DNA from 3 places in the Terribacillus aidingensis genome. Region 1 is predicted to be linked to each of the others. Evidence: predicted binding sites of a transcription regulator. Region 1 holds the regulator's gene; each other region holds the start of a gene.
The links. Region 1 encodes LexA, which represses DNA repair genes until DNA is damaged. Its sites were predicted from a motif close to CGAACATATGTTCG; they were not measured.
Positions count from the first base shown of each region.

Region 1 (3,281 bases):
ACAGCTTCCAAGCATGCAGTAACTGGATTGACGAAAAATACGGCATTTATGTATGCACACTCTGGTATCCGGTGTAATGGTATAGCCCCGGGTGGGGTCGAGACAAACATAAGTGCATCTATGACGAATATCTCGGAATTTGGAGCTGGGCGTCAAATGACTGGTAATGAAACAATGCCGCGTGTCGGGAAACCAGCTGAAATCGCTCAACTTGCTCTTTTCTTAGGTTCTGATGAGTCAAGCTTCGTCAATGGGCAGGTCATAGCAGCTGACGCAGGATGGACTGCATACTAATAGAACGCAGAAGATGTATAACAAAACCTGAAACTATTTCAGGTTTTGTTATTTATTTTAAGATTTTAAATGTCCTTTGCGTTCTATACATGACTAAGTTCAGCCCCTTGGCGGGAATGGATCATTTCCATAAGAATCCCGTTCCCGAATACTTCCGTCTCGTCCGTGAATGAAGTGTTCGCCTTTAGTCTGCTTAGCTAGTTCTTTCCCATAATCCATTGCTTCTTTCTGCGTGACAAAACGGCCTGAAGCACGCTTTGCCCCTTCTTTCTTAACTTGCCAACTGCCATTCCCCTCTGGGGTAGTGTGATAGTTTGACATTATTCCACCTCCAATAATTGGCTCATAAGGTCTATACCACATAATCGCTATATTAATGCAAGTTAGTATGGTTCAAGCAGTTCTCTAAGTTGTCACTTATTTGTGAAATAATGTACAAACTTTTCAGGAGATTGAAAAACGATATGTGAAATAATAGAACTATAACAAGGAGGAGATCTAATGCCAAAACTACGTGTTACGTTATTTCATGAAATATTGGAACAGTTAGAAGCAGACCAACTCCAAGGAACGAAAGCAAGAGAATACCGATGCGCTGTAGGAACATGCACACCATACGATGTCGTACATCACGCAGAAGTGCTGCTGCAGGAAGGGTTCATTTCAGGTGTTGTAACAAACTCTAAGGACTATAGAGATGTTTTTATTGACGATATCTTAGTAAAAGGGCATGAGCTGTTAGCTTTGATGGGTAACCGGCGAATTCTGGATGGTGCCAAGCAGCTGCTGGGGGAGACATACGAAAAAGTGACACCAGGTATCCTTCTCGAAGCATTGAAACTGGCAATAATGAAAAGCACAAAAGGGGAGCTTGCCGTATAGGCAAGCTCCTTATTCATACAATGTGTGTTTAGCGTTTTTTAAGATAATAATCATCCATACTATGTTGTTCTCTGCGGTAGCTTCTGGTATATCCACATTTACACGAATCAGTGACACTATCAATCTTATGACGGCCTCGCAACTTGCAGACAAGCTTGTAAAACAGCTTCACGATACCACCCGCTTTCTAACTTTTGGTAATAGCATAATCTAATATACCCAAAAAGTATGTCGAAAGTAGGCAGAAACTGTGTAAATTCTATGAAAAAAAACCGGCCGAAGCCGATTTTATTGGATGGAGCGATATAAGCCTATTACTTTCCCTAAAATGCTGACATTATCCAAAATGATAGGATCCATTGTACTGTTTTCCGGTTGCAGTCGTATCTGATTTTCTTCTTTGAAGAAACGTTTCACAGTCGCTTCATTGTCCTCAGTCATCGCCACAACAATTTCTCCGTTTTGAGCCGTTTGCTGCTGTTTGACGATTACCATGTCTCCGTCAAGAATACCAGCTTCAATCATACTTTCCCCAACAATGACCAGAACGAATATATTGTCATCCGGACCTACTAAATGGCTAGGTACAGGTACATATTCTTCTATATTCTCCACTGCAGTAATTGGAATACCAGCTGTTACCTTTCCGATAACGGGAGCATAGTTTGCCTCACCGCGGGGAATATCTGTCTGATCATCACTATCCAATGATAATACCTCGATGGCACGCGGCTTTGTCGGATCGCGGCGGATAAGACCTTTCTTCTCTAAACGGGAAAGGTGGCCGTGAACGGTAGAGCTTGATGCCAAGCCAACTGCTTCGCCGATTTCCCTGACGGATGGCGGGTACCCTTTATCGAGTACCTGCTCCTTTATGTATGCTAGAATCGCTTCCTGTCTTTTCGATAGTTTTATCATGTATCGAACACCCCGTGCATATATTTTTATTACATAGAGTATACCATGATAGATTGCAATATACAAACATCCGTTCGAAAAAAAGCCTTGACTAGAACCTATGTTCGTATATAATGGAATTAATAAAGAGAACGCACGTTCTTAAAACACGGAGGGGTCTACCATGTTCAAAAAACTAGCGAAATCAGATCTATTCTATTATGTGCTTTTCGGCTTCACGCTTTTCTTCTTATACTTTACACTTATAATGAGCGTCTAATTAGTCGAACTGAGAGGGTACATCAATGAAAGCAGTCATCTATTGCAGAGTAAGTACAGAAAAGGACGAGCAAGCAAGCTCGATTGAGCGGCAGCGCGAGGAGCTCATCAGTCTTGCTGCGTCCTCCGACATAGAGGTTATCGATATCATCGAAGAAAAGCAGAGCGGTTATGACATCGAACGGCCGGGGATTTTTCGTATGCTGGATTTGTTCACAGCGCGTGAAGCAGACTGTCTTCTCATTCAGGATGAGACAAGATTAGGCAGGGGAAATACAAAGATTGCCTTGTTCCATCATCTTCAAAAGCTAGAGGTCAAGGTTTATACGTTAAGCCAGCACGGCGAATTCCAGCTTTCGGAATCGGATGGTATGGTACTCCAAATCGTTGGTATAGTCGAGGAGTATCAGCGGAAGATTCATAACATGAAAATCAAACGAGGTATGAGAAGGGCAATCGAGGCCGGATATGATCCAAGTAAAAATCTGAGCAATCAGCAAGCTGCACCGGGCAGAGAGCGGATTGACTTTCCGATTCAAGAAGTGATCAGGCTGCGAAATAACAAGCTTACTTTCCAGGAAATCAGCTCTGTTCTGCGCGGTATGGGCTTTCATGTATCGAAGGCAACCGTACATAGAAGGTACCAGGAATATCTTTCGCTTGAATCGGAAGACGCTAGCGGGTAACATAGTGTGTATCAACTTTAATGCTTAAAGGAGCATATACACATGTTAAATAAAGACAAATTAGCACGCCTCAATGCGTTAGCAAATAAAGCAAAGGCAGAAGGACTCAGCCTTAGCGAACAGAAAGAGCAAAAGGAACTAAGACAGGAATATCTGGGAAATGTACGTTCTTCATTCAAAAACCAGTTCAAGTCGATGACAGTTATGGATCGTGAAGGCAATGACGTAACACCAGAAAAAGTA
Region 1 is NZ_CP159996.1:1,561,845-1,565,125, forward strand. Features, by position in the region: gene ABXS78_RS08320 (SDR family oxidoreductase) at 1-294, shown strand, start outside; gene ABXS78_RS08325 (DUF2188 domain-containing protein) at 394-615, opposite strand; gene ABXS78_RS08330 (hypothetical protein) at 796-1,176, shown strand; gene lexA (transcriptional repressor LexA) at 1,465-2,094, opposite strand; gene ABXS78_RS08340 (recombinase family protein) at 2,379-3,038, shown strand; gene ABXS78_RS08345 (DUF896 domain-containing protein) at 3,081-3,281, shown strand, end outside.

Region 2 (3,281 bases), 470 kb from region 1:
AGTACGATACTTACTACAATCGATGTTACGATCGGAAAGTAGACTGTCGTGTTCCCTTTCTTAAAAACGATATCTCCTGGCAGTCTGCCAATAAACGACATGATAATGCCGATTATAATACACACAACGCCTATAAGAATAAAGATTTTTCCAATGCCGGTCAAGCCCCTGGCACCTCCCGGTTGAAATGGACATAGGCAAGCGGAGTTACAACCCGTCCGCGCGGTGTTCGCTGGATAAATCCAATTTGCAGCAAATACGGTTCATATACATCCTCAATCGTCTGGGATTCTTCCCCGATTGTTGCACTGATCGTATCTAGTCCGACAGGGCCTCCGCGGAATTGATCCATGATAGTCGTCAGCAGCTTATGATCGATATGATCAAGGCCTTTTTCATCTACCTGCAGCTGATTAAGCGCTGCATGGGTCGTCTCCTGCGTGATATAGTCTTCCCCTTTGACCTGGGATATATCGCGCACCCGTTTCAAGAGCCGATTGGCAATCCTGGGTGTTCCCCTTGAACGCAATGCTACCTCGTTGGCAGCAGAAGGTTCAATCTCGACATCGAAAATTACCGCTGTCCGCTCGACAATGCTCGCCAAATCTTCTGTATTATAGAATTCAAGGCGACTCAGTACACCAAAACGATCTCTTAATGGTGCAGATAATAATCCAGCTCTCGTCGTCGCGCCAACCAATGTGAATGGCGGCAAATCGAGACGCACGCTTCTAGCACTCGGTCCGGTTCCGATCACAATGTCCAAAAAGAAATCTTCCATAGCAGGATAGAGTATCTCCTCGACCGCTCTTGGCAAACGATGGATTTCATCTATGAACAGCACATCGCCTGCTTCAAGTGAGCTAAGAATCGCTGCCAGGTCACCCGCTTTTTCAATTGCCGGTCCGCTTGTTGCCCGGAAAGACACGCCCATTTCATTGGCAATGATCGACGCCATCGTTGTTTTCCCCAGACCTGGTGGTCCATAGAGCAATACATGGTCAAGCGGCTCATCCCGCATCTTAGCTGCCTCTATGAAGATTGCCAGATTTTCCTTTGCTTTATGCTGGCCGATGTATTGCTTTAAGGTGGACGGGCGCAGACTGAGCTCGATCACTTCGTCTTCCTGTTTCAATTCGTTCGTTATCATGCGATCTTCCATCTTCGCACTCCTTTATTTCTTTTGACTTAACAAAGCCAAGCCTTTCTTGATCAAGTGATCCGCACTGTCGCTGTCTTCTTTTTTCAGCTGCGGCAATACAGCTTTGATCTCCCGCTCCTGGTATCCAAGAGCCCGCATTGCGTCTTCTGCATCAGCTAATGCAAGGCGTTTCTTAGATGTATTGCTTTCTGTCCCTGCAGATGCTTCGATTGCAGTAAGCGATACCATATATACAAGCTTACCCTTCAAATCGAGCACCATCTGACGTGCGGTCTTCTTACCGACACCCTGGAAGCTAGTCAGGAACTTATCATCTTCCCGTTCGATTGCTGCAACAAATTCCTCGACATTGACCCCTGCTAAAATCTGAAGGGCATTTTTAGGTCCGATACCAGATACCCCTAGCAGTTTTTGAAACAAAAACTTGTCCTCTGTATTTTTAAACCCGAACAAAGTCTGGGCATCCTCCCGTACATAATGATATGTATGGACAAGCGCCTCCTTGCCTTCTTCCATTTGGAATTGGAAAGGATTCGGGCAGATGATCTCATAACCTACACCGTGTGCCTCTACAAGCACCGCTTCGTCTGTAATTCCAGTAATATTTCCTTTTACATACGCTATCATGCTGTTTCTCTCCTACCTGAATCAATAACTAGCTTCTATTTTACCACACAAGCGTATGTTCGTATAAGGTTAATGGCGAAAAACAAGAAAAGGACCTCCCTCTCTTGAGGGACGACCCTTTCAACTTGGCATCGGTGCTATATCGTTTTTGGAACGGAATGCTTCCAGTACATCTTCATAGACTTCTCTGGATTGAATCTTGATCCCATCTTCAAGTTCTTCCGCTTGATGGCTTTCCAGCTTGCCCTTATTTATCTGATAAAACGATTGGATTGCCTGCTGGTCAATCGGTCTGCCTTCGAATATCGTCAGTTTCCCTTTGTAAATACCGAAATATCCATTCTTCTTTAATGAAGGAGAGATATCCATTACTTCTTGCTTAAATACAACCAAACCTTCTTTCTGGGAAACAAGCTGCCAATCATGATAGGTTGACCAGAAATCTTCCATTGCATAGATTTTCTCTTGATGGGTTACCTCTGTCTGCTTGCCATCTATATATTGACGCTGCAGTACGACCTTTACTTCTACTGGATCCGCAGCTTGCGCTGTTATACTCGGAACGAATAAAAGGAAAAGCAAACAAAAGACTAAGAATCTCCTCATGATCTTCCACCCCTATTCCGTTGCTTTTGCCTTCATTTTTTCCTGTCAGCGCTTCTTTATCCGTTTTTTTGAAAAAAAATGATTTGACCGACACTTTTTTGGTTTTCTTTTCGATTATATGTGGTAAAGGATTAGAAAGTTAAACAAAGGCGGGATAAAAGTGAGAAACACTACGCAGCAAAAGTACCTCCACTACGTGGAAGCGAAAAGCGAAGCAAACATGGCGAGCGTTTTCTCAGAAGAAAAAGCGACCTTGATACTTAGAAATCACATTCAGCACGCAGGTCTGTCCAAAGCAGAAGTACTTGCTATGGAAGATAAGTATCGCCAGGATATGCACCGCATTTTCGAGGAACATGGTATATTATAAATGAAAGCCCCTTCAACGGAAAAAGGGGCTTTTTTTATTTTACTTATTTTCTTGTTCATCTCCCGGCAAATCTTGGGCAGGTGTAGGCTCATAGAAATCGGCGAGCGGCTGCTGCACACCGTACGGATCTCTGTATTCCGGCTGTTGTTGCGTAAATTCCGGTGCTGCCGGAAAAGGAATATCCGGACCGCAACAAGAGCGCATCGTCGCTGGTGGATAGGAATAAGGTGCTGCTTGGTTTTGTGGGTTATAAGGTACTCCCATCTGCTGGCCTGGCTGGCCTCCTTGCATTCCCCAGTCACCCTGCATCTGCTGACCTGACTGACCTGACTGACCTCCTTGCATATTCCAGTCACCCTGCATTTGCTGGCCTGACTGACCTCCTTGCATTCCCCAGTCACCCTGCATTTGCTGGCCCGGCTGACCTCCTTGCATTCCCCAGTCGCCCTGCATTTGCTGGCCTGACTGGCCTCCTTGCATTCCCCAGTCACCCTGCATCTGCTGATCCGGCTGGCC
Region 2 is NZ_CP159996.1:2,031,254-2,034,534, forward strand. Features, by position in the region: gene ABXS78_RS10775 (DUF2905 domain-containing protein) at 1-164, opposite strand, end outside; gene ruvB (Holliday junction branch migration DNA helicase RuvB) at 161-1,162, opposite strand; gene ruvA (Holliday junction branch migration protein RuvA) at 1,175-1,789, opposite strand; gene ABXS78_RS10790 (BofC C-terminal domain-containing protein) at 1,910-2,395, opposite strand; gene ABXS78_RS10795 (hypothetical protein) at 2,556-2,765, shown strand; gene safA (SafA/ExsA family spore coat assembly protein) at 2,805-3,281, opposite strand, start outside.
Region 2: a site for LexA is predicted at 1,838-1,851, ahead of ruvA (Holliday junction branch migration protein RuvA). Genes of this name have one in related genera too.

Region 3 (3,281 bases), 1.7 Mb from region 1:
TGCGTCCAGCATCGTGGCCGGTCGGGCGCTTGGGGAACGCAATGAAAAACTCTTTTCGCAATCTCTGCGTCTATCTCTGCAATGGGGGCTTGGTATCGGGGTGACGCTTGCGCTTCTGTTCCTTGCTGGCCAGGAGTGGATCTATCCTTTGTTCTCCGATCAGCAGCGCATTATCGAGCTGACTGGCTCCTATGCCAACTGGCTTGTTCTGTTTCCGATCGTCGCCAGCCTTGGCCTTGTCTATTATGGCGTTTTCACTGGCGTAACGGAAGTACGCTTTGTCCGCAACTCCATGATTCTTGCTGTCCTGCTTTACTTAGCGGCGCTTTATGCCCTGCAGCCACTCGGCAATCATGGACTATGGATCGCCTTCCTGCTGTTCAGTCTCGGTCGGTCCGTCTTCCTTATCATGTATGTACCAAAGCTGCGCCGGCTGTTTCAGCAGACGGCAGCAGCTTGACTCAGGCCTGATGGCCTCCGATTTTCGTACTGCGTTCAATTGTCATTCCGGCAGCTGTATGGCTGCTGGCACGCAGAATGGCGGTCGTACCAAAGCGCGCCCGAATCTGATCCATCGTCCGACTCAAATCCTTCTGCTTGCTTTTGTCCTCAAACAAGCTGAGCTGCGTTGCTTCTTCTTCGTATAAATTGGTCAGGGAGACAGACACCCGTCTGACTTCGTGGCCTTTTTGGTAGTACTCATGAAATAGTTCGAGGCAAAGCTTATACATATCCGTCGTCAGATTCGAAGGGCTCGTAAAGGAACGGGACCGGCTGAAGCCGCCGCCATGCTGACTGGCATACCCAACAGCCAGATGGACTGTATTGCCTTCCTTCCTATCTCGTCTTGCCCGTCTGCAGGCCTCCTCGCATAGCTCCAAGATGATGGTCGGAATCTCTTCGCCACGGTAATTACGCAGCAGTGTAATGCCGTGTCCGTAGCTTTTCTGCTCCTGTTTGACGAAATCACCGAGCACCTCGCTCTCATCGATTCCCCATGCATGCCAGTATAATTGCTCACCCATCACACCATACCGTTTCTTGAGATGCTCCAAGGAAGTATGAGCAAGATGCCCAAGCGTGACAATACCCATCCGATTCAAATTCCGCTGCATTCGTCGTCCAATCCCCCAAACATCCTGTATCGGGACCGGCCACAATAAGCGCGGCACATCCTGATAATGGCAAACAGCAATACCAGAGGTCTGTTTCTTTGCATGAATATCCATCACGACCTTGGCCAGGAACTTGTTATCTCCGATTCCAATGGCCGCCGTAACACCGAATTGCTCCAGGATATCCGCCTGCAGCTTGGCCGCTGTCTCCTCTGCAGTTCCATGCAGCTTTTCCGTGCCATCAAGTGTCACCCAGAATTCGTCGACAGAATAAACATGGATCGCTTCCATCGGCACATACTCATGCACTAGCTCGGTAATTGCCACCGAAACCTCCAAGTAATCCTTCATATGTGCTTCCGCAATGACGAGTTCCGGATCTTCCGGCAACTCGAAATAACGGCTCACATTGCTGACGCCATGCTTCTTCTTCAGCGCAGGACTAGCAGCGAGCACAATACTACCCGGCCGCTTCGTATCCCCGACCACTGCAAGCAGTGTCGTCATCGGATTAAGGCCGCGTTTAACGCATTCCACACTTGCATAGAAGCTCCGCATATCCACACACAATACCTCATGCTGCTGAAATCCGCTATAATCCATCTTTACCACCTCCAAAGGGAACAAATGTTCTTACTTTAGATTACCCGATTCGAGGCAGTTATAGTAGCTGTAATTTTTGGATAGGGAGGAAAAATGAAAAAAGATTGCTCTAAACAAACAATTATATCCCCTCTATTTAGCAATATAGTTATATAAAGGATACCAATTAGTTGTCAGAGGAGTTCATTATGAGGATTTGGTTGATTTTCATTATATAGTAGGAATCTTAATACAGAACAGCTTCCTTATGATTTGGTTCTAGAGGGACATATTAAATGGTTTTACCTAGCTATATTTATTAGTCAGCTGGGTGCTATATATTCAATGAAAGAGGATCAAAAAGACCAAGCAGCGCATTAACGGTTCTGCTAATAAATGAACTGCGTCCCAAGTAACCCTCAACTTTTGGGACGCAAAGAAGTAACCGGTATTTTTCTAGGTTTAACAATTCCACACTACTCTTATCAAATAAAGAAATGTTGCAGCGTCGTACGGATACCGGCTGCGTAAGGTGTTCCGCATACCTGACTATGCTTCTGTTTCGCCTCCTCTGTTGCATTAGCAACAAGGAAACCATTTCCTGCATATCGCAGCATTTCAAGGTCATTTCCACTGTCTCCAAAAGCATAGATCTGCGATGGCTCCACCATGCAATGATTTGCCAAGAACTGAACGGCCGCTCGTTTTCCAGTCCTTAACGGAATGAAATCCACATCATATGCCCCGTCTGGGTCTCCTGCCAGTGGATTGCATGCGTTCACATTCAATCCTACCTTAGCTGCAGCGGCTGCCTGCCTTATACGATGCATTACCTCAGCCAAATCATCTTCATTAGGAAAGTAATAATAGTTCTTTTTGTACGAGCTCTGCCCATGCATCGTCTGTGGCTGTAACGCTATCCCATCCAAAGAGAGCATATGAATCAAATCCTCTACAAGCTGATTGAATTCTTCTTGAACAGGTAAATGCTTTTTCCAATCGTATATCTCCTTTAGTTCTCCACCAGCTGTTAGTTGGTACAGTTCCGTTCCTAGATTAGCTGCAATGAAATGGGGCATATAAGTCAAATGTGCACGCTCCATTTTAGCAGCCAGGGAATTACAATCACTTCCGGTAACCCATGCAATCTTCACATGATACTGCCTGGAAATCTGATCTAGATAAAGTTCCATAGCATGCAGATCCTCCAGCTGCCCTTTCTCACAAGCATGAGGAAAATAAGTCTCATCAAAATCAAAACAAATAAGTGCCTTTGTGCTGTCGGTACTAGCAAAGCATTTTTTCACACTCATTATTCAACCACCTCCCTTCCTACCATAAGAGATGGGAACGTTCCCAGGTCAACAAGAAAACAGGTATGCTATGATAAAGCTACATTCAATGTCCAAGGAGCTGGTTGAATGCCTACTATAAACGACATCGCAAAGAAATGCGGTGTTTCCAAAAGTACTGTCTCTCGCGTATTAAATGGGCATCCTTATGTATCTGAACAGAAGCGGCAAAAGATCCTTTCTGCTATCGAGGAATCCGGATTCACCCCGAATAGCTTGGCTGTTCAATTTC
Region 3 is NZ_CP159996.1:3,401,690-3,404,970, forward strand. Features, by position in the region: gene ABXS78_RS17545 (MATE family efflux transporter) at 1-460, shown strand, start outside; gene ABXS78_RS17550 (DNA polymerase IV) at 462-1,718, opposite strand; gene ABXS78_RS17555 (HAD-IIB family hydrolase) at 2,183-3,010, opposite strand; gene ABXS78_RS17560 (LacI family DNA-binding transcriptional regulator) at 3,119-3,281, shown strand, end outside.
Region 3: a site for LexA is predicted at 1,736-1,749, ahead of ABXS78_RS17550 (DNA polymerase IV). Genes of this name have one in related genera too.